Regions from separate parts of the Pseudomonas phenolilytica genome, predicted to be linked through region 1. Evidence: predicted binding sites of a transcription regulator. Region 1 holds the regulator's gene; each other region holds the start of a gene.
The links. Region 1 encodes FliA, which starts transcription of late flagellar genes. Its sites were predicted from a motif close to CTAAAGTTTNNNNNNNNNNNGCCGNTAA; they were not measured.
Positions count from the first base shown of each region.

Region 2: a site for FliA is predicted at 1,170-1,197, ahead of motA (flagellar motor stator protein MotA). Genes of this name have one in related genera too.
Region 3: a site for FliA is predicted at 1,494-1,521, ahead of flgM (flagellar biosynthesis anti-sigma factor FlgM). Genes of this name have one in related genera too.
Region 4: a site for FliA is predicted at 1,280-1,307, ahead of HU825_RS10015 (flagellar protein MotY). Genes of this name have one in related genera too.

Region 1 covers NZ_CP058908.1:3,745,934-3,753,108, forward strand. The annotation lists gene HU825_RS17845 (chemotaxis protein CheA) at 1-648, opposite strand, end outside; gene HU825_RS17850 (protein phosphatase CheZ) at 661-1,455, opposite strand; gene HU825_RS17855 (chemotaxis response regulator CheY) at 1,479-1,853, opposite strand; gene fliA (RNA polymerase sigma factor FliA) at 1,927-2,673, opposite strand; gene fleN (flagellar synthesis regulator FleN) at 2,670-3,494, opposite strand; gene flhF (flagellar biosynthesis GTPase FlhF) at 3,585-4,859, opposite strand; gene flhA (flagellar biosynthesis protein FlhA) at 4,875-6,995, opposite strand.
Region 2 covers NZ_CP058908.1:574,095-581,269, reverse strand. The annotation lists gene HU825_RS02840 (HDOD domain-containing protein) at 1-1,139, opposite strand, end outside; gene motA (flagellar motor stator protein MotA) at 1,306-2,157, shown strand; gene motB (flagellar motor protein MotB) at 2,166-3,194, shown strand; gene rsgA (small ribosomal subunit biogenesis GTPase RsgA) at 3,188-4,219, opposite strand; gene HU825_RS02820 (class I SAM-dependent methyltransferase) at 4,341-5,147, shown strand; gene orn (oligoribonuclease) at 5,176-5,718, shown strand; gene HU825_RS02810 (oxidoreductase) at 5,753-6,394, opposite strand; gene HU825_RS02805 (C13 family peptidase) at 6,414-7,175, opposite strand, start outside.
Region 3 covers NZ_CP058908.1:3,896,788-3,903,962, reverse strand. The annotation lists gene HU825_RS18610 (flagellar brake protein) at 1-563, opposite strand, end outside; gene HU825_RS18605 (flagellar protein FlgN) at 627-1,097, opposite strand; gene flgM (flagellar biosynthesis anti-sigma factor FlgM) at 1,128-1,457, opposite strand; gene flgA (flagellar basal body P-ring formation chaperone FlgA) at 1,577-2,341, opposite strand; gene HU825_RS18590 (chemotaxis protein CheV) at 2,423-3,355, shown strand; gene cheR (protein-glutamate O-methyltransferase CheR) at 3,392-4,216, shown strand; gene flgB (flagellar basal body rod protein FlgB) at 4,409-4,813, shown strand; gene flgC (flagellar basal body rod protein FlgC) at 4,825-5,268, shown strand; gene flgD (flagellar hook assembly protein FlgD) at 5,281-5,964, shown strand; gene HU825_RS18565 (flagellar hook protein FlgE) at 5,995-7,175, shown strand, end outside.
Region 4 covers NZ_CP058908.1:2,074,603-2,081,777, reverse strand. The annotation lists gene HU825_RS10020 (argininosuccinate synthase) at 1-278, opposite strand, end outside; gene HU825_RS10015 (flagellar protein MotY) at 354-1,247, opposite strand; gene pyrC (dihydroorotase) at 1,410-2,453, shown strand; gene rnt (ribonuclease T) at 2,450-3,124, shown strand; gene thrC (threonine synthase) at 3,227-4,651, opposite strand; gene HU825_RS09995 (homoserine dehydrogenase) at 4,716-6,020, opposite strand; gene HU825_RS09990 (thioredoxin fold domain-containing protein) at 6,318-7,043, opposite strand.

The sequences.
Region 1 (7,175 bases):
TTCGTCGGTGATCTCGTCGCCCGCGGCCACTACCGGCTCTGCTGGCGTCTCCGCTTCGGCAGGTGCGGCACTGAACTGGCCCTTGCCGTGCAGCTGGTCGAGCAGCGACTCGAACTCATCGTCGGTGATTTCATCGCTCGCCGCCGTTGCGGATCCGACTGCAGCCGGCGTGTCGATGGCCTGCAGCATCTGTTCGAACTCGTCGTCCGCCGCCACCGGCGCCGCGACTTCTGCCGCCACGCTGGGAGCATCCGCCGACGCCGGCTCGGCCAGACGCGCCAGCGCCGCCAGCAGCTCAGGGGTTGCCGGGGTCGGCTCGACGCGCTCGCGAACCTGACTGAACATGGCATTGACGGCGTCCAGCGCCTGCAGCACCACGTCCATCAGCTCGGAATCCACCCGGCGCTCGCCCTTGCGCAGGATGTCGAAGACGTTCTCGGCGATGTGGCAGCATTCCACCAGCTCGTTAAGCTGCAGGAAGCCCGCCCCGCCCTTGACCGTGTGGAACCCGCGAAAAATTGCATTGAGCAACGCCATGTCGTCGGGGCTGCTTTCCAGCTCCACCAACTGCTCTGACAACAGTTCGAGAATCTCGCCGGCCTCTACCAGGAAATCCTGGAGGATTTCTTCATCGGCGTCGAAGCTCATATTGCAATTCCCCTAAAAGCCCAGGCTCGAAAGCAGATCGTCCACGTCGTCCTGTCCGGATACGACGTCCTCACGTATATCGGCATGCATCTGCGGACCTTCACCGTTGGAAGGCTCTTTCTCTTGTTTTTTCTTTTCCTGCTCGGCGCGCATCGCGTCGCGGTCGTGCTGGATGCCGGCCACGCGATCGACCTGCCCGGCCATTGCCACCAGGTTGACCAGGTTGCTTTCCAGCTCGGTGATGAGCCGCGTGACGCGCTTGATCACCTGCCCGGTCAGGTCCTGAAAGTCCTGCGCCAGCATGATTTCGCTGAGGTTCTGCGACAGCTGGCTACCATCGTTCATCGAGCGCTGCAGGTACTGGTCGATGCGCCGGACCAGCTCGCGGAACTGCTCGGCATTCATCTCGCGGCGCATGAAGCGCTGCCAGTCGGCGGTCAGGCTCTGGGCTTCGTAGCTGACGTAGTTCACCAGCGGCGCCGACTCCTCGACCAGATCCATGGTGCGGTTGGCGGCCTTCTCGGTCATCGCCACCACGTAGGAAAGCCGGTCGGTTGCATCGGTGATCGGCGACGGATCCCCGCCCGTGGCGCAGGTGTCCACCTCGAGCTTGACGATAGCGTTGTGCAGTTCGCGGGTGAGCTTGCCAACTTCTTGATAGAGCCCGTGATTACGGACCTGGTTGAGCTGGTTGAACATCTGCGCCGCCTCGTCGAAGCGGCCCTGCTGCAGGCTTTCAATCAGCTGCGGTGCATTGGCCTGCAGAGTTGCTTCGAACTCCGCCAGGCTTTGGTCTGCTTGCGTCATAGTGCCCTCGCGGCGTTGCTGCTTCAGCCGTTGACGCGCTCGAAGATCTTTTCGATCTTCTCCTTGAGCACCTGGGCAGTGAAGGGCTTGACGACGTAACCGTTAACGCCGGCCTGAGCCGCTTCGATGATCTGATCGCGCTTGGCTTCGGCCGTCACCATCAGCACCGGCAGGTGCTTGAGGCGCTCGTCGGCACGCACGTGGCGCAGCAGGTCGATGCCGCTCATACCCGGCATGTTCCAGTCGGTGACGAGGAAATCGAAGCTGCCGCTCTTGAGCATCGGCAACGCGGTGGTGCCGTCGTCGGCCTCGGCGGTGTTGGTGAACCCCAGGTCTCGCAGGAGGTTCTTGATGATTCGTCTCATCGTCGAGAAGTCATCGACGATGAGGATTTTCATGTTCTTGTCCAAGTCGACCTCCGTAAATCCCAAAATCTCGGCAACCGAGCACGTCTCGCAGTGAGGGTACCGGTCAGCTCGCCCGCCATTCGCCGAGGCGGGCACGCAGACGGGCGGCGCACTGGCTATGCAGCTGACTGACCCGTGACTCGCTGACGCCGAGCACCTGACCGATTTCCTTCAAATTCAACTCTTCGTCGTAGTACAGCGACAGCACCAGTTTTTCGCGTTCGGGCAGGTTGGTGATGGCATCGGCCAGCGCCTGCTGGAAACGCTCGTCCTCGAGATCGCGAAACGGCTCGGAATGAGTGCTAGCGGCATCGTCGTGCAACTCGCCATGTTCGCCGTCCTGCAACAGGTCGTCGAAGCTGAACAGGCGGCTGCCCAGGGTGTCGCCGAGAATGCTGTAGTACTCATCGAGGCTGAGCTTAAGTTCGGCCGCAACCTCATGATCTTTAGCGTCACGTCCGGTTTTCGCTTCGATGGCGCGAATCGCCTCGCTGACCATGCGCGAGTTGCGATGCACCGAACGCGGCGCCCAGTCGCCCTTGCGCACCTCGTCGAGCATGGTGCCGCGGATGCGGATACCGGCGTAGGTTTCGAAGCTGGCGCCTTTGCCGGCGTCGTACTTCTTTGCCGCCTCCAGCAGGCCGATCATTCCGGCCTGGATCAGGTCGTCGACCTGGACGCTGGCCGGCAGCCGTGCGAGCAGGTGATAGGCAATGCGCTTGACCAGCGGCGCATACTGGTCGATCAAACGATGCTGGGCATCCTTCGCCTGAGCCTTGCTGTAATACATAGCGAATCCAGCAGCTGTCATTCGTGAGTGTCGTTCGCCGGCCTGATCAGGCGCTCGACGAAGAATTCAAGATGCCCGCGCGGCGTGGCCGGCAGCGGCCAGGTATCGACTTTCTGCGCGATGGCCTTGAATGCCAATGCGCATTTTGACCGCGGATAAGCCTCGTAGACTGCACGCTGCTTCTGAACGGCCTTGCGCACGGCTTCGTCGTAGGGAATCGCACCGACGTATTGCAGCGCGACGTCGAGGAAGCGCTCGGTGACCTTGGTCAGCTTGGCGAACAGATTGCGCCCTTCCTGCGGGGCGTGCGCCATGTTGGCCAGCACGCGAAAGCGATTGATGCCGTAGTCGCGATTGAGCAGCTTGATCAGAGCATAGGCGTCGGTGATCGAGGTCGGCTCATCGGTGACCACCAGCAGCACCTCGTGCGCGGCGCGCACGAAGCTGACCACCGCCTCGCCGATGCCGGCGGCGGTGTCGATGATCAGTACGTCGAGATCCTCGATCTCGCTGAACGCCTGAATCAGGCCGGCGTGCTGCAGCGAGGACAGCTGCACCATGCTTTGCGTGCCGGATGCCGCCGGCACGATGCGGATGCCGCCCGGCCCCTGGATGAGCACGTCGCGCAGGTCGCATTCACCGGCAATCACGTCGGCAAGCGTGCGCTTGGTGGTCAGCCCCAGCAGCACGTCGACATTGGCCAGCCCGAGGTCGGCGTCGAGCAACACCACCCGCCGCCCGAGTTCGGCCAGCGCCAGTGCCAGATTGACCGACACGTTGGTCTTGCCGACGCCACCCTTGCCGCCGGTCACCGCAATCACCTGTACGGGATGCATACCCATGTTCAAACGCCTATATGTTGCTCGGCCTGCAAGGCCGGCGATGCATTCAGCTCGAATGCATCAGGTTTATCCGAGTAACGCACTGCCGCTTCAGCCCGCTCGCCGCGATGATTCGTTGTACAGGCCGGCGAACATATCGGCCATCGTTTCCTCGCTCGGCTCCTCGCCGGATTGCAGGCTCACCGCCCGACTGACCAACTGATGACTGCGCGGCAGGTGCAGGTCATCAGGAATACGCGGCCCGTCGGCGAGGTAAGCTATCGGCAGGTGCTGGCTGATCGTTAGTCCGAGCACGTCGCCGAGCGAGCCGGCCTCGTCGAGCTTGGTCAGGATGCAACCGGCCAGGCCGCAACGACGATAGTTGTGCCACGCCGCCTTGAGCACCTGGCTCTGGCTGGTAGCGGCCAGCACCAGGTAGTTCTTCGATTTCACGCCACGATCGGACAGCGCTTCGAGCTGCATGCGCAGTGTCGGATCGCTCGCCGGCAGCCCGGCCGTGTCGATCAAAATCACGCGCTTGCGTGCCAGCGGCGCCAGCGTCTTGCCCAGCGGCTGCGACGGGTCGATCTGCACCACCGGCACATCGAGAATACGACCGAGCGTCTTGAGCTGCTCCTGCGCGCCGATGCGGTAGTTATCCATGCTCGCCAGCGCGATGTTCTGCGCGCCGTACTTCAATACGTAACGGGCCGCCAGCTTGGCCAACGTGGTGGTCTTGCCGACGCCAGCCGGCCCGACCAATGCGATGACCCCGCCCTCTTCCAGCGGTTCGTGCTTGGTGACCTTGATCGCCTGCGCCAGGTGCGCCAGCAGCATACGCCAGGCCTGTCGCGGATCAGCGATGGTCGCGACCTTTTCGAGCAGGCTGCGCGACAGTTCCGCCGGCAGGCCGAGACGCTGCAAGCGGCGCCAGAGCCCGGCCTGCTGCGGCCGCCGGCTCTGCTCCTGGCCCCAGGCGATGGAGCCGAGCTGCACTTCGATCAGCTCGCGCAGGCCCTGCAGTTCGGTGCACATGCTTTCGAAGGCGCGCGTATCGACCGGCGCGCTGGCAGCGGGTTGCGGCGCGGCGGCAGGCTGCTCGTCAAGCAGTTGACGGTCCTGGCCCGACTTCACGCGATTCGGCGCGCTCAGTTCGGCATGAGCCGAGGCGATACGCGCCTGCGTCTTGCGCAGCTCGGCTTCCAGCACGGGGTTGGGCTTGTTCGCTTCCGGGGCGGCCTGCATCGGGTAATCGAGCACGGCAGTCAGCTCGACACCGCCGGCGACCCGGCGATTGCCGATGATCACGGCATCGGCGCCCAGCTCGTCGCGCACCATCTTCATGGCGATGCGCATATCGGCGGCGAAGAAACGTTTGACCTGCATGGCCTGCACCCTCGATTAATTCTGACCCACCGTCGCAACGATGGTGACCTGCTTGTTGTCCGGAATTTCCTGGTAGGCCAGTACATGCATGTTCTGTACGGCCAACCGGGCGAAGCGGGACAACATCGCGCGAACCGGTCCGGCCACCAGTAGAATCGCCGGCTTGCCGAGCATTTCCTGGCGCTGAGCCGCTTCTACCAGCGACCGTTGCAACTTCTCTGCCATTCCCGGTTCCAGCAGGATGCCATCTTCGGCACCCTGTCCGGCCTTCTGCAGGCTATTGAGCAAGATCTGTTCCAATCGCGGCTCCAGAGTGATCACAGGCAGCTCCGGCTCTAGTCCCACAACGTTCTGCACGATTGCGCGAGACAGCGCGACGCGCACTGCCGCCACCATCGCGGCGGGATCTTGACTCTTGTTGGCGACATTGGCGATGGCTTCGGCGATGGTGCGGATGTCGCGCACCGGCACCTGCTCCTGCAGCAGCGCTTGCAAGACCTTGAGCAGCGTGGACAACGACAGCATGCCCGGCACCAACTCCTCGGCCAGCTTGGGCGAGCTACGGGCAAGCAGTTGCAGCAACTGCTGGACCTCCTCGTGGCCGAGCAGTTCATGCGCGTGCTTGTACAACACCTGATTGAGGTGGGTGGCAACCACGGTACTGGCATCCACCACGGTATAGCCGAGCGACTGCGCCTGGTCGCGCTGGCTGCCCTCGATCCACACCGCATCCAGACCGAACGCCGGGTCCTTGGCTGCAATGCCATTGAGCGGCCCGAATACCTGGCCGGGGTTGATCGCCAGCTCGCGATCCGGATAGACCTCCGCCTCGGCCAGGCTGACGCCCATCAGCGTCAGGCGATAGGCATTGGGCAGCAGATCGAGATTGTCGCGGATATGCACCGACGGCATGAGAAAGCCGAGATCCTGCGACAGCTTCTTGCGCACGCCCTTGATTCGCGCCAGCAGCTGGCCCCCCTGATTGCGATCGACCAGCGGAATCAGCCGGTAGCCGACCTCCAGCCCGACCATGTCCACCGGCGTCACGTCGTCCCAGCCGAGTTCCTTGGTTTCCGCCGCGCGCTGCGCTGGCAGCAGCTCCTGCTGCTTCTGCACATCCTGCTCGGCCTGCTGCTTGACGCGCTTCTGCCGATACCAGATCCAGTAGGCGCCCCCGGCAGCGAGCGCACCGAGGCCGAGGAATGACAGGTGCGGCATGCCCGGCACCAGTCCCATCGCGATCATGATCGCGGCCGATACCGCCAGCGCCTTGGGCGAGGCGAACATCTGCCGGTTGACCTGCTGGCCCATGTCCTCGGAACTGGTGACCCGGGTCACCATGATCGCCGCCGCGGTGGACAGCAGCAGCGAGGGGATCTGCGCCACCAGGCCGTCACCGATGGTCAGCAGCGCGTAGACCTTGCCGGCGTCGGCGAAGCTCAGGCCATGCTGCGCCATGCCGATACCCATGCCGCCGAGCAGGTTGATGAAGAGGATCAGCAGGCCAGCGATGGCGTCGCCGCGCACGAACTTGCTGGCACCGTCCATCGAGCCGTAGAAATCCGCTTCGGACGCAACCTCGACCCGGCGCTTCTTCGCTTCGGCCTGATCGATCAGCCCGGCATTGAGGTCGGCATCGATCGCCATCTGCTTGCCGGGCATCGCATCGAGGGTGAAGCGCGCGCTTACTTCGGAAATCCGCCCGGCGCCCTTGGTGACCACCACGAAGTTGATGATCATCAGGATCGCGAACACCACGATACCGACTACGTAGTTGCCGCCGATCACCACGTTACCGAAGGCTTCGATCACATGACCGGCCGACGCGCCGCCTTCGTGACCGTGAATCAGCACCACCCGTGTGGACGCGACGTTCAGCGCCAGACGCAACAGGGTCGCTACCAGCAGAATGGTCGGGAACACCGCGAAATCCAGCGGGCGCAGCGCGTAGACACTGACCAGCAGCACGACGATCGACAGCGCGATGTTGAAGGTGAACAGCACGTCGAGCAGGAACGGCGGCACGGGCAGCATCATCATGCCCAGCATCACCAGCAACAGCAGCGGCACCCCGAGGTTGCCGCGACCGACACCCGTCAGGTTGTTGCGCATGTTGATGAGTTGCGTGCGATCCAACGTGGCCCCCAGCAGAAAGTTTTTTGACGCCCGATGCGCCCTGCCGTGGGCTATAGCAAGAAGGGGTCCAACTTGGCGACGCAACGGCGGACTGGCGCAGTCACGCCAACTGATCTCAACTGAAACAGGCGCTACGGGACATCTCGCCGCATGCGGGCGAACCCGACCAGTGTCGCGCAG
Region 2 (7,175 bases), 750 kb from region 1:
CGCTGCATGCCGATGCTGACCAGCGCGGTGCGCGCGCAGGCGGTCAGTTGATGCACGTTGGTGAAGGGGCTGGGCGCGCTCAGCAGCTCACGGCAGCAGTCACGCCAGCGCGCCAGCGCCTCGGCGTCGGGTACGCTGGCCGTGCCGGTCTTCTTGTGCTGGAAGCGGCTGTCCCACGGCCACAGCAGTCCTTGCGCCGGGTGCCAGAGGTCGGTCGGGCCGATGGCTCGCGCACTGTCGACGGCCTGCTGGTGGACCAGCTGCTGCACCTGCGCCATCGGCAGTTGTAGGTACAGGCCGATCAACTGCTGCCAGCGCAGGCTGTGCACGCCACTCCAGCTGTGATGCGCGGCGAGCGCCAGGCCGTTGGCCAGCACGATGGTGTTGCTCGGCAGGGTCAGCCAGCGACGCAGTTCGGGGTCGGCGTCCAGCCGTTGCTGCTGCTGCAAGGGGTGAGCATTGTTGCGGGCGATGTGCAGCGCCTTGACCAGCAGGCGACGATTGCCGCCGAGCAGTCGGTAGCCCTGGATGATCCAGTCGGGCAGATGCCAGTGCTCGGCGATTCTCAGGCACAGCTCCAGCAGCGGCACGCCGAGCAGTTGCTGTTCGACGCGCCGCAGCGGCTCGCCGCTGACCAGCACGCGCTGTTCCCAGGCCTCGAACAGCTGCGGGCGCGCGGCCAGCAGTGCCCAAACCGGCGAGAGAAACAACAGGCTACCCCAGTGGATGTCCTGCCACAGACGTGCCAGGCGGCCGGCGAACAGGCCGCTGGCCTGCTGGCTGGCGTGCCGGCTGATCAGCACCATCTGCCGCAGCGCCGGCGGCATGTCGGCGGTTGCCGTGGCGGGAATGCGGTCGAGGAGGCGTTCGGCGCGCTCCACGCCGATGCGGCTGAGCGCGGTTTCGAGATTCTCCGCAGGCTGGCCCTCGCCGCCATGCCGGTTGGCTTCGCGGATAAAACTCAGCGCCAGTACCGGGCTGGGCTGCACCCGCTCGGCAATCTGGCGCATGGACTGGCTGTTGTCGCGCAGCGCCCGGCGCACGCTGTCGTGCACCGCGGCGAATGCCGGCAGCGGAGAATCGTCGAGAAGCTTGATCCAGGCGGGGATACTGCGAGGGAGCGAAGTCGTTGTGGTCATGGCGCCGAACTGGCTTTTCGTCGGGATGCTCTTTAGTCTGGCGCAAAAGTTCCGATAACCCGAACAATTCTTTCAGATACCCCTCCTTGACGGAGCGCCGAGCCGCTGTGCGAACGTGCTTCGATTCGTTTCGAGCGGTTGGTAATCAGGCTTCCCAGACGTACCTATGGTCAAGATTCTCGGCATCCTCGTGGTAATCGGCAGCGTGCTCGGCGGCTTCATGCTCTCCGGCGGCGCCCTGGCGGCACTCATGCATCCGTTCGAAGTGCTGATCATCGGTGGCGCCGCGCTTGGCGCGTTCCTGCAGGCCAATCCGGGCAGCACGACGAAGATCGTGTTTCAGAAGTCGCTGAAGATGTTCAGCAGCCGCTTCACCCAGACCTATTACCTGGAAGTGCTCGGTCTGCTCTATTCGGTGCTCAACAAGAGCCGTCGCGAAGGCATGATGGCGATCGAGGCCGACCTCGAGGACCCGGCCGCCAGCCCGCTGTTCAGCAAGTACCCTGGTGTGCTCAAGGACGAGCGCATGACCGCGTTCATCTGCGATTACCTGCGCATCATGTCCACGGGCAACATGGCCCCGCACGAACTCGAAGGGCTGTTCGACATGGAGCTGGCCAGCCTCAAGGAAGAGCTGGAGCATCCCTCGCATGCGGTGAATCGCATTGCCGACGGCCTGCCGGCGATGGGTATTGTTGCTGCGGTGCTCGGCATCGTGCTGACCATGTCGGTGCTGGCCGATGCCAACAACGCCGAAATCGGCGAGAAGGTCGGCGCCGCACTGGTCGGTACCTTCCTCGGCATCCTTGCTGCCTACGGCTTCTTCGGCCCGCTGTCCGCCTCGCTCGAGCACGACGCGCGCGAGGAGCTGAATCTCTACGAGGCAATCAAGGCCACTCTGGTCGCCTCGGCTTCCGGCATGCCGCCGACGCTGGCCGTCGAGTTCGGCCGCAAGGTGTTGTTCCACGCCCACCGCCCGAGCTTCACCGAGCTTGAGCAAGCCATGCGTGGCGGCTAAGCGCGGCTATGGACAACAATCAACCGATCATCGTCAAGCGGGTCAAGAAGACCGCCGGCGGCCATCATGGCGGTGCCTGGAAGATCGCCTTCGCCGACTTCATGACCGCGATGATGGCGTTCTTCCTGGTGATGTGGTTGATGAGCTCGGCGACGCCGGAGCAGAAGCGCGCCATTTCCGGCTATTTCCAGGACCCCATCGGCTTCACCGAAAGCGCCAGCCCGCACGTGATCGACCTGGGCGGCACGCCGACGCCGTCGCCGGACCGCACGCTCAATCCGGAGATCGACCCCACGGTGCCGCAGGCGGATGTGCAGATCGACGGCGATCAGGTGGAAACCCTCGCCGAACAGATCGAACGCGAGCGCCTGGAGCTGCTGCTGCAGGAGCTGCAGAACAAGGTCGACGAGAACCCCGAGCTGGAGCGCTTCAAGGACCAGATCCTGTTCGAGATCACCAAGGACGGGCTGCGCATCCAGATCATGGATGACGAAAACCGCCCGATGTTCGCCCTCGGCAGCGCGCAGCTGCAGCCGTATTTCGAGGACATCTTGCTGGCGATGGGCGACACCATTCGCGCGGTGCCGAACAAGATCAGCATCAGCGGGCATACCGACGCCAAGCCGTACGCCGGCAATGGCGATTTCGGCAACTGGGAACTGTCCGCCAGTCGCGCCAACGCCGCGCGTCGCACGCTCGTCGCCGGGCGTTACCCTGAGGAGCAGATCGCTCGTGTCGTCGGCTACGCCTCCTCGGCGCTGTTCGACCGCAAGAATCCGCTCAACCCGATCAACCGGCGCATCGACATTCTGGTGCTGACCAAGAAGGCGCAGCGCAACATCGAGAACGAGCAGTTCGTGCCGGCTGATGGCGACGAGGCGAACAAGGCACCAGCGGCGCCATCGAACCCGTCCGCTCCGGCGGGCGCCGCGGGCGAGCCGCTGCAGCCGGGGCAGTTGCGCGAGCGGTTGAACATCTTCGATGAAGGCGTGCTCAAGCTCGACCAGCCGCTGCCCGCCGGCGGCGACGATCAGTAGTCGGGGTCGGGCAGGCTGCTGAGGATGTGCCGGTAGCTGTTCATCCGCTGCGGCTGGATGCGCCCGTCCTCGAGTGCCTTGAGCAGCGCGCAGCCCGGCTCACGATCATGCTTGCAGTCGCGGAAGCGGCAATGCCCGAGCAGCTCGGCGAACTCGATGAAACCGGCTTCGACATCGTCGCGGCTGACATGACCGAGGCCGAATTCGCGAATGCCGGGCGAATCGATCAGCTCGCCGCCGCCGGGGAAATGGAACAGCCGCGCCGTGGTGGTGGTGTGGGTGCCTTTGCCGGTCTGCTCCGAGAGTGCGCCGACGCGGGTGTCCACGCCTGGCAGCAGGCTGTTCACCAGCGACGACTTGCCCACCCCGGATTGGCCGACGAACACGCTGACGTGGCCGTCCAGCGCCGCACGCAGTTCGTCCATGCCGGCGCCGCCGTGGGCCGACACCTCCAGCAGCGGATAGCCAAGCGTGCGGTAGACCGCCAGCAGCGCGTTGAGCGCGCCCTCGTTGTGCTCGTCGATCAGGTCCGCCTTGTTCAGCAGCAGCAGCGGCCGGATGCCGGCATGTTCGGCGGCGACCAGGTAGCGGTCGATCAGGTTGGCGTGCGGTTCGGGCAGCGGCGCGAAGACAATGACGATCAGGTCGACGTTGGCCGCCACCGGCTTGAGCTGGCCGCGGGTGTCGGGACGACACAGTTCGGAGTGGCGCGGCAGCTGCGCGACGATCACGCCGATGCCCTGATTGCCTGGGCGCCATACCACGCGGTCGCCGGTGACCAGCGCCGGCAGGTTGGCGCGCAGGTGGCAGCGGAAGACCTGGCCACTGTGCTCGCCTTCCTGTGCTTCGACCTCGACCTGCACGCCGAAGTGCGCGATCACCAGGCCGAACTGCTCCGGCCCCAGATCGCCGCCTTCCAGTTCTTCCAGCGCGCGAGATTCGCGGCGTGCCGCGCGGGCGGCGCGTTCTTCCTGGATTTTCTCGATGCGCCAGTTCTGGCGGCGGTTGAGTTGGCGTTTGGCCATGTGCGGGGCGTCGGTCGATGAAGGTGCGCGAGTCTAGCACGGCCGGCCGGCGCCGCTGACCGCCTGTTTCGGCGCGCAGGCGGCAGGTAGACTGGCCTGCCGTTCCGTCTTCGTGTTCGTCATGTCCGACTCGCCGCGCTTTCGTCCGCCGATCTTGCTCGCCCTGGGTGCGCAGCTGGCGGCGCTGCTGCTGACCTGGTTGATGCTGCTGGCCGCGGCGCGCCTGCTGGGTCTGCACGTCTCGCTGCTGCAGGCGGCCGTCATCCAGGGTGCGCTTGCTGCGTTGCTGGGCGCACGGCTGGGCCTGTCGCGCTGGTGGTGGCCGATCAACCTGGCCTTCGTGCCCGCGCTGGTTGCGCTGCGTGATCACAGCCTGCCGGGATGGCTGCCGCTGGCGGCCTTCGCCGCGCTGTTATTGCTGAACTGGAACGTCTTTTTCGAGCGTGTGCCGTTGTATCTGACCGGTCGGGCGGCCGAGCGGCGCCTGGCCGAGCGCCTGGCCGGGCTGCCGGCGGACTTCCGTTTCGTCGATCTGGGCTGTGGTCTGGCCGGCAGTCTGTCGCGCCTGGCGCGGATCTATCCGCAGGCGCGCTTCGTCGGCGTGGAGACCGCGCCGCTGGCGTTCATTATCGCCTGGCTGCGCTGCCTGCCGCGGCGCAATTGCCACATCGTCCTGCGCAGCCTGTGGCGCGTCGATCTGGCGCAGTACGAGGTGGTCTACTGCTTTCTCTCGCCGGCCCCGATGCCGGCGCTGTGGCGCAAGGCCAGCGCGCAGATGCGGCCGGACGCGCTGCTGATCAGCAACAGCTTCGCGGTGCCGGACATCGAGCCCGAAGAGCGGCTGGCGGTCGACGACTGGCGGCAATCGCAGCTGCTGCTCTGGCGCCCCGGTGCGCCCCGGCCTGACGACCCGCAGACGAGCGGCTAAACTGCGCGCCACAGCCAAGGAGCCCATCATGCAGAACCCGCAGAACCTGATCTGGATCGACCTGGAAATGACCGGTCTGGACCCGGATACCGACGTCATCATCGAAATGGCCACCATCGTCACCGACAGTCAGCTCAACGTGCTGGCCGAGGGACCGGTGATCGCCGTGCATCAGAGCGACGAGGTGCTGGCACGCATGGACGAGTGGAACACCCGTCAGCACGGTGGTTCGGGCCTGACCCAGCGGGTGCGTGAGAGCCGCATCGGCACCGCCGAGGCAGAGGCCCAGACCCTGGCGTTTCTCGAACAGTGGGTACCGAAGGGCAAGTCTCCGATCTGCGGCAACAGCATCTGCCAGGATCGGCGCTTCCTCTATCGGCAGATGCCGGAGCTGGAGCGCTACTTCCACTACCGCAATCTGGACGTCTCGACACTCAAGGAGCTGGCCGCGCGCTGGGCGCCGCAGATCATGCAGGGGTTCAGCAAGAGCGGTACGCACCTGGCGCTGGATGACATCCGCGACTCCATCGCCGAGCTGCGTCATTACCGCGAGCATTTCATCAAGGTGTGATCCTGTCGGCGGCGTCCGTGCTGCCGGGGCGCCGCTATTTGCCGAGCTTGCGCAGCTCGTCGGACTCGACGATGCGCACGCCGTCGCCTTCCTCCAGCGCCAGACGCCACAGCGCGCGGGCCAGCGTACAGGCCTCGATGCCGTGGTACTTGCCCGGCAGCAGTTGCGACAGCGGCGCGGCGATCCGCTCGCTCAGGCGCAACTCCAGGCGCGGGCCGAGCAGCTGTGACGGCCGCGCGATGGTCAGCTGCGGCCAGTCCTGGGCCTCGAGCGCTGCTTCCATCTCGCCCTTGACCCGGCAGTAGAAGATCGGGCTGTCCGGGCTGGCACCCAGCGAACTGATCACCAGCAGGTGCCGCGCGCCCAGCTCGCGTGCGCGGCGGGCGAAGGCCAGCACCAGATCGAAATCGATGGCACGGAACGCTTCCTGGGTGCCAGCCTGCTTGAGCGTGCTGCCCAGGCAGCAGAACGCGGTATCGACCGGACCGTTGAGCTGTCCGAGCAGCGACTGCAACGGCCCGACCGGGTTTTCCAGGCGCGGGTGCGCCGCCAGCGGCTTGCGCGTCGGCGCCAGCACGCGTTCGACGGTGGGTTCGTTGAGCAGTCGGTCGAGCAGGTGTTCGCCGGTCAGTCCGGTGGCGCCGGCAAGCAGAATGCGCTGGGGCGTCAGATACATGGTCATGCTCCTTGGCGAATCAGTGTGAGGCGGCGCGTCGTTGCTGCAGGCTGCGCCAGTGTTCGACGACCGGCTCGGGCGCCCATATCTGGGGTTCCGATGCCTGATAGTCGTCGGCCTGCTCGCGTTCGGCAACCCTCGCCTGCGCCAGCGTGAAGGCGTGCACGATGTCGTCGGTCTGCTGCAGCGCCTCGGCGAACAGCGCGCGGCCGAAATAGGTGAAATCGCTTTCCTCCGAGCAGCCAAACGACACGCGGTCGGCGCGCGCGGCGGTCATCACCAGCCGCCTCGGGTCTTTCAGCGGTTCGATGAAGCCGCCGGAATAGCAGGCGGAGATCACCACCACCTGGTTGCGCTCGGCCAGCGGGGCGAGCAGATCGGCCAGCTCCGGCGCGCTCAAGTCGTCCAGCCCCAGGCGTGGCTGCTGCAGGATCAAGTGGTGATCGGCCGTGCCGTGGCTGGTGAGGTAGATGAACACCAGATCTTCCGGCCCGCTGCGTTCGGCCAGGATGGCGGCAGCACGCGCCAGGTTCTCGCGGGTCGCCAGCGGGCGATCGCCGAGGTGATCGCGGTGGTTGACCAGACTGATCTGTCCGCGCGCGGCGAAGCGCTCGGCTAGCAGGCGCTGCACATAGTCGGCCTCGCGCAGGAACACGCTCTGGCGACCGTCGCCGGCCAGCACCAGGCTGTACAGCTCTGCGGCGGGCGTGGAAGCCGGAACTGCGGTGAGCGCCTGGTCGAGCAGTGCGCCCTGGCGCAGCAGGCCGATTTCCAGCGGGTC
Region 3 (7,175 bases), 150 kb from region 1:
AGGCGTACGGAGAACTGTTCGTATACCTGACCAGTCTGCAGTCGACTTTGCATATCGCCTTTGAAACTCACCTTGCAGCCGGTGGCGGAGATGTCGAGAAGCTTGCCTTCCAGGCTGTTGCGTAGCCTATTACCGCCCAGAGTGGTGGCGATGGGGGCACCTTGCAGTGGTGCGCGATATGCGTTGCGGCGCTGGTGATAGGACAGTTCTGTGGGAATCGGTACCCAATAACAGCGTGCGCCGTCCATCTCGCTCGGGTGGACGGGCTGGGAATTGCTCCAGGCTATTCTCACGCCTTCGTCGAACGCTTCCAGATGAAAGGTTTCGCCCTGAAGCAGTAGGCGCTCGCCGTCATTGGGGATTAGTTCATCCAGCGCAAGCCAGCCTTTCCCACGGTCCAGTTCGATCAAAAAGCTTTGGTAGCGTTGGTTGCGCTCGTCGAAGCGAATCATCACCGGGCTGCGGTTATCGAGCAGCGGTTTGAGGCTCGCATGAATTTCCAGAGGCGAGGTCAGCAGCTTGGGTGGTTGTGGGCCAGCTTCTTCAAGGAAAGGATTTGCCACGTTCCAGGTCTCTCAGCGCAGCTGCATCGCGAACGGTAATGCCCGCGCGTCCGTGTGGGGGGATCAGGCCTGGCTGAGAGGCCTTTGTTGAGTGGTCTTGGCCGTGCCGCCCCGGTTGTCGTACAGATCCGGCGTCGCGTTACTGCCTTGCAGAATCTCCAGCATGCTGCCAACCGCTGCGCGATTGGCGCGAATCAGTCGGCCGTTACGCTCGTTGGCTGCGCGGCAGGCATTCAATGCGGTCTCGAGTGAATCGGCCTGCTCAAGAATGCGGGTGCCCAGCGCGCTCTTCGCGGCGAGTTGTTGCAGGCCGGCGCGATCCGAACTCAGCCCTTGTTCGCTCAGCCACTGGCTGCGCAGGCCGCCATGCTGTCCGAGCAGTGCAAGCAGAGGTTGCGTCTGCGAGAGGATGCCTTCCAGTTTCGCCAGATCGCGATCACTCAGCGCCTGGAATTCCTGCTCGGCGAGCTCAAGTAATTGATGGGCGATGTCGATATCGCCACTGAGTTGCTGGAGCAGGGCTTCGTCTTGCATGTCTGGCTCGGGAAGGGGCGCTGAGTCGCCTTAGCGCTGGGTTTCAAACGCCAGCAGCTTGGAGGCGACGCGCTGGCTGTCGACCTGATAGCTGCCGTCGGCGATGGCTTGCCGCAGTTTGGCCACGCGCTCCTGATCTACGGACGGCTGTTCATTGAGCTTGTCCATGGCCTGCTGCAGGCGCTGGGCTTCGGGGCTCAGTTGTACGGATTCGCCAGCCGGAGCCGTAGTACTGCTGCTGACTGGTACGGTATCGCCGCTCGCCGGCTGCGCCGTGGGGCGCTCGTTGCCTTGAACGCTGCCGCTACGCGTAGCGGTCGACCCGAGAGCGCTGTTGGGCCGGTTGAAGTCGATGACCATGATACAAACCTCGAAGGAATCAGGACGCTTGCCTGGTTTTCGGCTGCGTCCGGAAGAACTTTAGCTTTTTTATCCATCATCGTCATGGTCGCGTCTCGCACACGTCGCGGGAGGCTGCGCTACATCGCGACCTCAACCTGTCCGGGGCCGGCGACGCGAGCTTTCACGACTCGTCCCGAGCGCAGGTTCTTTACGCGGATCTGCGTGCCGGGCGCACCGTCGGACATCGCTTCGCCTGGCATGCGGACATTGATTCCTCCGCTGCGCGCGATGATGACTACCTGATCGCCCTTGCGTACCACCTCGGCGAGCTGCAGAAGTGGGGGCGCGAGCACCTGATCGAGTTGAACCGGGCGCGTCAGCTTGTTGCCCAATATCTGGTCGAGCGACGTCAGATAGCCCTGGGTGAGCAACGACACATCTCGTTCGGCCAGGGAGACATCGGCCGCACTGAGGGTGCTGTCCCGCTTGAGCGGGCGGGTGGCGATGATGACATCCCGATACAGACGAACCTGGCCAGGAACGAACAGCGACCACGGCGAGCTGCCTTCGCAGCTGACACGAACCGTGACGCGGCCGATCGGTTGCGCGGGACTCTCGAGCTTGACGGTGAGTGGCTTGTCGCAACTGGCCAGGCGCAGGCGAGGGTCGAGGCGGTTCACTTCGATTTCGTGACGGCCTGCGATGTCGCTACGTCGCAGATAGTCTGTCGTCGCCTGCTCAAGAAACTTTCGAGTCTCGTCGATAAGCTGGTCGGGATGTGACAGAGTCGGCGTCTGCTGCGCCAGAGCAGGGGCGCTAAGCAAGGCCAGACACGCGAAGACGATGAGGCTGCTGTGCGTCGTGTTTGCGGCGTGTCGAAATAATGTCGGTTGAGCATTCATGGCTCGATCCGAAGCAAGGGGCGTGCCCATTGACCCGTTTGGCTTTAGGCAGCGCTGCTGCTAACGCAAGAGGATGACGGCATGGCCGGAGTATTGGATTCGGTTAACCAGAGAACCCAGCTGGTGGGGCAGAACCGTCTGGAGCTGCTGTTGTTTCGCCTCGACGGAGCGCAGCTATACGGCATTAACGTGTTCAAGGTGAAAGAAGTGCTGCAGTGCCCGCGCCTGACCGTCATGCCGCGCTCGACTGCTGTCGTCCGCGGTGTCGCCAATATCCGCGGCAATACGTTGCCGATCCTCGATCTGGCATTGGCCATCGGCAAGCCCGCGCTCGACGATCTGCAGAGCTGCTTTACCATCATCACCGAGTACAACAACCGGACCCTTGGCTTCTTGGTGCGATCAGTCGAGCGCATCGTGAACATGAACTGGGAGGAAATTCTCCCTCCGCCCAAGGGCGCCGGGCGCGACCATTACCTCACGGCAGTGACGCATTTCGACGGGCAGATGGTCGAGATCATCGACGTGGAAAAAGTTCTGGCCGAAGCCGCGCCGGTTTCGGAGACGGTTTCGGCCGCTGTCATCGATGCCGATGTGCAGGCCCGTGCCGGCTCGTGCCGCGTGCTGATCGTCGACGACTCGTCGGTTGCGCGGAGGCAGATCATCCGCTGTCTGCAGAATCTTGGCGTAGAGGTTGTGGCTCTCAATGACGGGCGCCAGGCGCTGAACTATCTGAAGGCAATGGCCGATGAGGGGCGACGTCCGGCCGATGAATTCATGATGATGATTTCCGATATTGAAATGCCGGAAATGGATGGCTATACCCTGACTACTGAGGTGCGTCACGACCCGCGTATGCAGGACATGCATATCCTTTTGCATACCTCGCTTTCCGGGGTGTTCAACCAGAACATGGTCAAGCGGGTCGGCGCGGACGATTTTCTTGCCAAATTCCAACCGGACGATCTGGCCACTCGGGTGGCGGAGCGGATAAAGCGTGCGGACCGAAACTGAGGCCATGACCTCTCATTATCAGGGCGGGAGCAATTAGTGTCAGGCGATCAGGATTTCGAGCAGTTCCGGATATTTCTTGAAAAGACGTGCGGCATCCTGCTGGGCAGTAACAAGCAGTATCTGGTCTCCAGTCGACTGAACAAGCTGATGGAGCAGCAGCGCATCACTTCGCTTGGTGAATTGGTCAGGAAGATTCAGAGCATGCCGCGCTCGGGCCTGCGCGAGCAGGTCGTCGATGCCATGACGACCAACGAAACCCTGTGGTTTCGCGACACTTATCCTTTCGAGGTTCTCAAGAACCGGGTGCTGCCCGAGCTGCTCAAGAGCGGCGCGGGCCAGCGGCTGAGAATCTGGTCGGCTGCCTGTTCATCGGGGCAGGAACCTTATTCGCTGTCGATGAGTATCGATGAGTTCGAGCGGGCGAATCCGAGCCAGCCGCGACTGGGTGTGCAGATCGTCGCCACCGAATTGTCCGGGACCATGCTGGCGGCCAGCAAAGCGGCCGAGTATGACGGCCTGGCCATCGCCCGCGGCTTGTCCAGCGAGCGACTGCAGCGCTACTTCGATGTAGCCGCGCCGGGGCGTTGGGTGGTCAAGCCGCCTATTCGCGCACGCGTCGAGTTCCGCACTCAGAATCTACTCGACAGCTATGCCGCGCTGGGCAAGTTCGACATCGTGTTCTGCCGTAACGTACTGATCTACTTCTCCGCCGACGTGAAGAAGGACATCCTTCGCCGTATCCATGCGACGCTCAAGCCAGGCGGCTATCTGTTCCTCGGCGCTTCCGAGGCGCTCAACGGCTTGCCCGAGCTGTATCAGATGGTCCAGTGCAGCCCGGGCATCATTTATCAGGCGCGGTAGCCCTTATCGGCGGCAGAAAACCGTCGTACATCATGACGATACGCGGCAACGCAGCGGTAAAGCCTTGCCGCTTTTGACGCCTAAGCGAATGATGCTCAGAATAAATCCTTTAAAATCAATTGCTTGAATAGATGGCATGGGCTTTGCTCAAGTTTGCGCCAGCAGACTTGTATCCGGCAGAGGTCCAGATCCATGAGCATCAGTTTCGACAAGGCGCTCGGCATTCACGAGAAGGCGCTTGGTTTTCGCGCCCAGCGTGCCGAAGTGCTGGCCAACAACATCGCCAACGCCGATACGCCCAACTACAAGGCGCGTGATCTGGACTTCGGCGCCGTGCTGGCAGCGCAGGCCGCACGCGGTGAGGGCAGCTTCGCCACGCGTACCACCGACGCCCGGCACATCGCCGCCGAAGGGCTGGAGATCGCCGATCCCTCGTTGCGCTTTCGCACGCCGGCGCATGCCTCGCTCGATCAGAACACCGTCGATCTGCAGATCGAGCAATCCAACTACGCGCAGAACGCCGTCGATTTTCAGGCGAGCTTCACACTGCTCAACAGTAAGTTCCGCGGGCTGATGAGCGCCCTGCGTGGCGAATAAGGAGTCCAGCCATGTCCCTGAGTAATGTCTTCAACATCGCTGGTAGCGGCATGAGTGCGCAAAGCACGCGCCTCAACACCATCTCCAGCAATATCGCCAACGCCGAGACGGTGTCCTCCAGCGTCGATGAAACCTACCGGGCTCGTCACCCAGTGTTCGCCACCATGCTGCAGCAGGCCAGCGGCGCGCCGAACGAGTCACTGTTCGCCGATCAGGACCAGGCCGGCGTCGGTGTGCAGGTGCTCGGTGTGGTCGAGGACCAGAGCGAGCTGCAGGCTCGCTACGAGCCTAATCACCCGGCGGCCGACGACAAGGGCTACGTCTACTATCCGAACGTCAACGTGGTGGAGGAGATGGCCGACATGATTTCCGCCAGCCGCGCGTTCCAGACCAACGCCGAGCTGATGAACACGGCCAAGACCATGCTGCAGAAAGTGCTGACGCTGGGTCAGTAAGGGAGCCTTTTGATGAGCACAACAAGCGGCGTTGGCGGTACCGGCTCGATACTGGACCAGTACCAGTTCGGCAAGGACCGTGAGGTCAAGGGCGAAGAACTCGGCAAGAACGAGTTTCTCGAACTGCTGGTCGCGCAGATGAACAACCAGAATCCGCTGGAGCCACAGGAGAACGGCGAGTTCATCGGTCAGCTTGCGCAGTTCAGCACCGTCGAGGGTGTCGAGAAGCTGAACTCCAGCATGGAGACCATCCTGTCCGGCTACCAGTCGTCACAGGCGTTGCAGGCTTCGTCGCTGGTCGGACGCAAGGTCATCGTGCCGACCGACAAGGCGGTGGTCGACACCAGCGAAACCTTCAAAGCCAGCCTGGTGCTGCCAACGTCGAGCAGCAACGTGTTCGTCAACATCTACGACAGCACCGGCGCTTCGGTCGGCCGCGTCAATCTCGGGCAGCAGCAGGCCGGCAACGTCTCCTTCATGTGGGACGGCAAGGATGCGAGCGGCAAAACCTTGCCGCCCGGCACCTACAAGTTCGAGGCGCAGGCTACCTACGACGGCGAAACGAAGGGGCTGTACACCCTGCTTCCGGCCAATGTGGACAGCGTCACGCTCGGGCAGAACGGCGGGGAGCTGATGCTCAACCTGGCCGGTATCGGCAGCATCGGGCTTTCCCAGGTCCAGGTCATCGGACAATAACCGCCGGCACCCGGCGAAAGGAGCGATTCAATGTCCTTCAATATCGGTCTCAGCGGCCTGCGTGCCGCGAGCAAGGATCTCAACGTCACCGGCAACAACATCGCCAACGCCGGCACGGTCGGCTTCAAGCAGTCGCGCGCGGAGTTTTCCGATGTGTATGCCGCTTCCGTCATGGGGACCGGCAAGAACCCGCAAGGCAGCGGCGTGCTGATGTCGAACATTTCCCAGCAGTTCAACCAGGGCAACATCAACTACACGCAGAACGCTCTGGATCTGGCGATCAACGGCAACGGCTTCTTCCAGGTCAGTAACAACGGCGCCATGAGCTATACCCGCGCGGGCTACTTCGGCACCGACCGCACCGGTTTCCTGGTCGATAACTTCGGCTACAAGCTGCAGGGCTATCCGGTCGATGCGAACGGCAATCTGCAGAGCGGCGTGGTTGGCGACCTGCAGGTGCAGACCACCAATCAGGCGCCGAAGGCGACCAGCCAGATCACCACGGCGTTCAACCTGAACTCGACGCAGAAATCGCCGACGACCTGGCAGGCTGCCTATGATGCCGAGGTGCAGCCGTTCTATGACGCGGCCTATAACAACTCGCTGACAGCGGCCGGACAGGCTGCCTACGATGCCGAGCTCGCCGCATCGGGCGACACAACGGCAGCCGATGCCGCTCGCGCTGCAGCACTGGTCGACGCGACGAATATTGCTAATGCCCAAGCCGCGGGAGATGCCGCGAAAGCACTGCCGGCGAATGTGACAGCGGCGTTGACCGCGGCGAATGCGACGTTCGATCCAACCGACCCCACCACCTACAACAGCTCGACCTCGCTGAACATCTACGATTCGCAGGGTAATGCGCATGTCATGACGCAGTATTTCGTCAAGACGAGTGCGAACACCTGGGACATGAAGGTGCTGATCGATGGGCGCAATCCTGCCAACCCGGCGCAGCAGCCGCCGCAGCCTTACGTCATGGGGCTGTCGTTCAATTCCTCCGGTGCTCTGACGGGCATCGATAATGGTGGCTCAGGGCTGTTCAGCGTCTCGCCGGACCTGAAGGTGACGCTGAATTCCGCCACGGGCAACCCCCCGGCGGGTGGCTGGATTCCGGCGATATCCGACGGTGGTAGCCCAGCCACCTGGTCGGCCAACGGCGCCCTGGCCAATCCGGGCGGCATCGTCCTCGACTTCTCCAAGTCCTCGCA
Region 4 (7,175 bases), 1.7 Mb from region 1:
GAGGTGCCCAGCAGGTATTCGCCTTCGTAGATTGTGTTGGCGCGGAACATCGGGAACACGAAGTCGCGGACGAATTCTTCGCGCAGGTCGTCGATGTAGATTTCCTTGACGCCCATCGCCTGTGCCTTGGCGCGAGCCGGCTCGACTTCCTCACCCTGGCCCAGATCGGCAGTGAAGGTCACCACTTCACAGTTGTAGGTGTCTTGCAGCCACTTGAGAATCACCGAGGTGTCCAGGCCACCGGAATAGGCCAGAACCACCTTCTTAACGTCCGCCATGCCATCAGCTCCACGGTTGTACGGAAAACCGTGGATTCTACCGATCACGGGGCTGTATTTACAGGGGCGCGCGCCTCAGCTAGCCGGTGTCGTCGGCGCCGTCGCTGCGGTCTCGCTGACCGGTTCGCGCTCCAGACGCAGCGTCACGCGGCGATTCTTCGCCCGTGCCGCGGCGCTGTCGTTGCGTACCAGCGGATAGCGCTCGCCATGGAAGCGGAGGGTAATCTGCGCCTCCGGCACGCCGTTGGCCTGCAAGTACTCCTGGACCGCCACCGCCCTTCTGCGCGACAGATCGCGATTGGTCAGGCGGTTGCCGCTGTTGTCCGAATGCCCGTCGAGCACGATGCGATTGACGCTGGGATCGGCCTTGAGGAACTGCAGGATGATGTCCAGCTTGGCCCGAGCGACATCGTCCAGCACCACGTCGCCGGACGGAAAACCGACCTGCGACTGGCGCACCTGATCGTAGTTGACCGGCAGCAGCTTGGCCGCGCACGCGCGATAGTCTTCGTACGCCTTGGCGAATCGCGCCGGCAGCAGGCGCACCTCCAGCGTTTCGCCGCCGTGCAGGGTGCGGTGACGCACGACCGGGCTACGGCCTTCGAGCAGCCCGCTGAGCAGGCGTCCGGCCTGCAGATGCGAGCTGTTGAACGGAATCTCCCCGCCACCGACCGATACCACGCCCAGGTTGATATCGCCTCGCGCCGGCTGCCAGGGCGCCGCGGCCGCATAGAGCGTGGCCGCCCCCGCGCCCAGCCAGCGTTGCGGGGACTGCAGACGGAAGATCGCCTCCTCGCCGGCGCGCCGGACGAACTGCCCGCTGCCGAAACCGGCGATCGGCTGGCTCAGGCGGCACTCGAACTGATCCCCCTCGACATGCCATTGCACCCGCTCCAGACGGGTCTGGAAGGTGATAGCGTCGGCCGGGGAGGCCAACAGGCAGCACAGCACGAGCGGACGCAGGCGCACGGGAAACTCCGGAGAGAACGCATTCCTCCGGGGTATCGGAGCGATGCCACAAAACTTGAGTCGCTACCGCCCGCGCACGCTCCGGGCTCCCGGGCGCGACACGTGCCGCCGGCAGGCTTTTCCGGTAGCATTCGCGCACGTTTCACCCGCCAGGAAACCCGCATGTCCGACCGAATCACCCTGCTGCGCCCCGACGACTGGCATATCCACCTGCGCGACGGCGCGGTGCTATCGCACACCGTGGCCGACGTCGCGCGCCAGTTCGCCCGCGCGATCATCATGCCCAACCTGGTGCCGCCAGTACGCAACGCCGATGAAGCCGCCGCCTATCGCCAGCGTATCCTCGCCGTCCGCCCGGACGGCAGTCGCTTCGAGCCCCTGATGGTGCTCTACCTCACCGACAGCACCCGCGCCGAAGATGTGCGCGCGGCCAAGGCCAGCGGCTTCGTGCACGCGGCCAAGCTCTACCCTGCCGGCGCCACCACCAACTCGGCATCGGGCGTAACGCGGATCGACAACATCTTCCCCGTACTGGAAACGATGGCCGAGGTCGGGCTGCCTCTGCTGGTGCACGGCGAGGTGACGCGCAGCGAGATCGACATCTTCGACCGCGAGAAGCATTTCATCGACGAGCAGCTGAGCCGTGTGACCGAGCGCTTCCCGCAGCTGAAGGTAGTGTTCGAGCACATCACCACGCGCGATGCCGTGCAGTTCGTCGAGGCGGCCGGGGCCAATGTCGGCGCCACCATCACCGCCCACCACCTGCTGTATAACCGCAACCACATGCTGGTCGGCGGCATTCGCCCACATTTCTTCTGCCTGCCCGTTCTGAAGCGCAACGTGCATCAGGAAGCACTGCTGGATGCCGCTACCAGCGGCAATCGGAAGTTCTTCCTCGGCACCGATTCGGCGCCACATGCCCAGCACGCCAAAGAATCCGCCTGCGGCTGCGCAGGCTGCTATACCGCGCATGCGGCCATCGAGCTGTATGCCGAGGCCTTCGAGCAGCGCAACGCACTGGCCCGGTTGGAAGCGTTCGCCAGCCATTTCGGCGCCGACTTCTATGGCCTGCCGCGCAACACCGAGCAGATCACGCTGGTGCGCGACGCCTGGGAGATGCCGGCCAGCCTGCCGTTCGGCGAGCAGCAGCTGATTCCGCTGCGCGCCGGGGAAATCCTGCGCTGGCGCCTGGAGGCAAGCAGATGAGCGAAGAGCACTTCGACGACGAGCTGGACGCCAACCAGCCGGGCCGCCCACGCTCGCCGATGGCGCGTCGCTTCCGCGGCTTCCTGCCCGTCGTCATCGACGTCGAGTGCGGCGGTTTCAACTGCGCCACCGACGCCTTGCTGGAAATCGCCGCGGTGACCATCGGCATGGATGAGCAGGGCCTGCTCTATCCGCAGGAGACGCAGTTCTTTCGCGTCGAACCGTTCGCCGGCGCCAACATCGAGCCGGCAGCATTGGAATTCACCGGCATCAAGCTCGATCACCCGTTGCGCATGGCAGTCAGTGAAGACCACGCGCTGCACGAGATCTTCCGCAACGTGCGCAAGGCAGTGAAGTCCAGTGGCTGCAAGCGGGCGATTCTGGTCGGTCACAACAGCAGCTTCGACCTGGGCTTCCTTAACGCCGCGATCGCCCGCTGCGATATCAAGCGCAACCCGTTCCATCCATTTTCCAGCTTCGACACCGCCACGCTCGCCGGCCTTGCCTACGGCCAAACCGTACTGGCCAAGGCCTGCCAGGCTGCCGGGATCGATTTCGACGGGCGCGAGGCACACTCGGCACGCTACGACACCGAGAAGACGGCCGAACTGTTCTGTGGGATCGTCAACCGCTGGCGGGAAATGGGTGGCTGGGAAGAGTTCGACGAATAACCCCACAGCGACATCCGCCGCGGCGGCGAGGCGTCTGAAACGCCCCCGCTAGAATGTAAAAGGCCAGTCTCGCGACTGGCCTTTTACCTTGCTGCGCTCCGCTTACAGCGGCTTACCGCGATTACCATGCTGACTGACGAAGGCCTGAACCGCCTTCAACTCATTGGCCAGCACCGTGCAGCGCTCAGGCCGCTCGAACAGATCGGCCAGGTGCACCGGCAGCCCGAGCGCCTTGCCCACTCCTGCCTTCTGCACTGCCTCAGGGAACTTCACCGGATGAGCGGTGCCCAGCGTCACCATCGGCACGCTCAGGCTGCGTCGACATTCACGCGCGGCGCGCACGCCAATCGCGGTGTGCGGATCGAGCAATTCACCGGTTTCGCGGAACACTTCGGCAATGGTCGCGCAGGTCTGCGCATCATCCACCGCAAGCGAATCGAATAGCTTGCGCGCCTCGGTCCAGCGGTCTTCCTCGACCGACAACTTGCCGCTGGCCCTGAACGCATCCAGCAGATCAGCCACGGCCTTGCCATTACGCCCGTGCAGGTCGAACAGCAAACGCTCGAAGTTGGACGACACCATGATATCCATCGACGGCGACAACGACGGGTGCAGGGTGTCCTTGTCGTAGCGATTGCCGGACATGAAGCGGTGCAGGATGTCGTTGCGGTTGGTGGCGACGATCAGCTGGCTCACCGGCAGGCCCATGTTGCGCGCCAGGTAACCGGCAAAGATGTCGCCGAAGTTGCCAGTCGGCACCGAGAACGCTACCGAACGTGCAGGACCACCCAGCTGCAGCGCCGCATGGAAGTAGTAGACGATCTGGGCCATGATCCGCGCCCAGTTGATCGAGTTGACCGCCACCAGCCGGGTGCCCTTGAGGAAGCCCTGGTCGGCGAAGCTGGCCTTGACCATCTCCTGGCAGTCGTCGAAGTTGCCTTCGATGGCGATGTTGTGGATGTTGTCGCCGGCGATGGTGGTCATCTGCCGGCGCTGCACTTCCGACACTCGGTTATGCGGATGCAGGATGAAGATGTCGACGTTCTCGCAGCGGCGGCAACCTTCGATGGCGGCCGAGCCGGTATCGCCGGAGGTCGCACCCATGATCACCACGCGCTCGCCGCGCTTGGCCAGCACGTAGTCGAGCAGGCGGCCGAGCAGCTGCAGGGCAAAATCCTTGAAGGCCAAGGTGGGGCCGTGGAACAGCTCCAGCACCCACTCGTTACCGTTCAGCTGGCGCAGCGGCGCCACCGCAGCGTGGGCAAATACGCCACCTTCGCCAGTGGCGTAGGTCTGCTCGAGAATCTGCTTGAAATCGGCATCCGGAATGCTGCCGCTGACGAACGGCCGCATCACCCGGAAAGCCAGCTCGTGGTACGGCAGCCCCGCCCAGGAGGCGATCTCCTCGACGGTGAAGCGCGGCAGGTTTTCCGGCACATAGAGGCCGCCGTCGCTGGCCAGACCGGCCAGCAGCACATCTTCGAAATTCAGGGCCGGAGCCTGGCCGCGGGTACTGATGTAGCGCATTTTGCAAACCTTCGGTTTGAGCCTGAAACCGCAAGCAGCAAGGCCTACGGCTCGTAAGCTCCGGTTAGTTCAGTTGTTCGACGCGAATCCGCACGACCTTGTCCGCCACGTCGTCGAGCGCTTCGAGCGCGGCAATCGCGTCATCGATGCGCTGCTCGACAACCCGATGGGTGACCAGAATCACCGGCACCAGGCCATCATGCTCCTCGACTTCCTTCTGCATGATCGACTCGATGTTGATCCCGCGCTCGGAGAGGATGGTGGCGACCTGCGCCAGCACACCCGGATGATCCTTGGCCTGGATGCGCAGGTAGTAGGCGCTCTCGCAGGCGGCAATCGGCAGGATCGGATGATCGGACAGCGAATCCGGCTGGAACGCCAGATGCGGCACGCGATTATGCGGGTCGGTGGTCAGCGCGCGGGCGACATCGACAAGATCGGCGACCACCGCCGATGCGGTCGGCTCCATGCCGGCCCCGGCGCCGTAGTAAAGCGTGCTGCCCACGGCATCGCCATTGACCATCACCGCGTTCATGACACCGTTGACGTTGGCGATCAGGCGATCGGCGGGAATCAGGGTCGGGTGCACCCGCAGTTCGATGCCCGCTTCGGTGCGACGGGCCACGCCGAGGTGCTTGATGCGGTAGCCCAGCGCTTCGGCATAGTTGACGTCGGCGGTAGTCAGCTGGCCGATGCCTTCGGTATAGGCTTTGTCGAACTGCAGCGGAATGCCGAAGGCAATGGAAGCTAGGATGGTCAGCTTGTGCGCAGCGTCGATGCCTTCGACATCGAAGGTCGGATCGGCCTCGGCGTAACCCAGTGCCTGTGCCTCCTTGAGCACGTCCGCGAAGGCCCGCCCCTTGTCGCGCATCTCGGTGAGAATGAAGTTGCCAGTGCCGTTGATGATCCCGGCCACCCAGTTGATACGGTTGCCGGCCAGCCCTTCGCGAATCGCCTTGATTACCGGAATGCCACCGGCCACCGACGCCTCGAATGCGACGATCACGCCCTTCTCGCGGGCTTTGGCGAACAGTTCGTTACCGTGGACAGCGATCAGCGCCTTGTTGGCGGTAACCACGTGCTTGCCGTTATCGATGGCCTTGAGCACCAGCTCGCGCGCCAGCGTATAACCGCCGATCAGCTCTACGACGATATCGATCTCGGGATTGTTGACGACGTCGAACACGTCATCGGTTACCGGGGTGCCGGTGGTGTCGCACTTGGGGTTTGGCTGGCGTGTGGCGATCTGCGCGACCTCGATGCCACGTCCGGCGCGGCGGGCAATCTCCTCGGCGTTGCGCTTGAGCACATTGAAGGTACCGCCACCGACGGTTCCCAGCCCACAGATGCCAACTTTCACCGGTTTCAAGCTGCACTCCCCCATTTACGGCGATCGACCGGGGGCACCGGCCGAACAAAAGAGTCGCACATTACGAAGGGCGTCGCCGTTAGTCAATCGGCCATCGCCGCGTCATCGACACCAGCCAGGCCCAGCCGCCGATGCCGCTACGCCAGCAACTCATCCGCCTGTGCGCTGAGGCTTTTGCTGCCCCTAGCAATGTCGTACCGCGCCCGGCCGAGGCACGAGCCCACCATCAGGTGCACGCCTCGGCGGATTGCGCATCGACCCGCCGAGGCGTGGCGACGAATCAGCTCGGGCCAGCCGTCAGTTGGCCTGCAGCGCCAGCTCCGCCAGCTGCGGTGCGGGCTGATAACCAGGAATCATCTGACCGTCGGCGAGGATAATGGCAGGCGTACCCTGCACGCCGATCAGCTGGCCGAGAGCGTACTGCTTGGCAATCGGGCTGTCGCAGCTGGCCTGCGGCACATCCTTACGCGCCTTGGCCAAGTTCATCGCGGCCTGGCGATCCTTCGCGCACCAGACGCTGGTCAGAGTATTGGCACCGTGACTACCCATGCCTTGGCGCGGAAAGGCGACGTACCGTACCTCCACGCCCAGACGGTTCAGCTCGGGAACCTCGCTATGCAGCTTCTGGCAATAACCGCAATCGGTGTCGGTGAAGACGGTGATGTGGGTTTTCGGATTCTTCGGCGCGAACACCACCATCTCGCTCGCCGGAATCGCGTCGATCTCCCGCGCGACCGACTGACTCTGCGCCTGTTCGGTAAGGTTGACTGCCCGGCCGTCTTGAAAACGATAGAGGAAGCCCTGCAAGACGAACTGGCCGTCGGCGCTGGCGTAAAGCTGGCGACCGCCCTTCAGCTGCACCTGATAGAGCCCCGACATCGGACTTTCGGCAATCGCCTCGATCGGCAGGTCCGGCTGAGCCGTTTGCAGCGTCTTGCGAATCGCCTGATCAGGGTCAGCAGCGAAGACGAAGGTACTGGCCAGGCTGGCGACCACGACGGTAAACAAACGAATCGCGCCCATGAAAACTCCTGCAACGACGGTCGAGAAAAGGCGTACAGCCTATCACAGCAGCCGCCTGCAAATCGTTGCATGCAAGCCGACAGGCACAAACACCGAAGCGCGTCGCAGATTGGTGCGATTTTCCTCAACCAC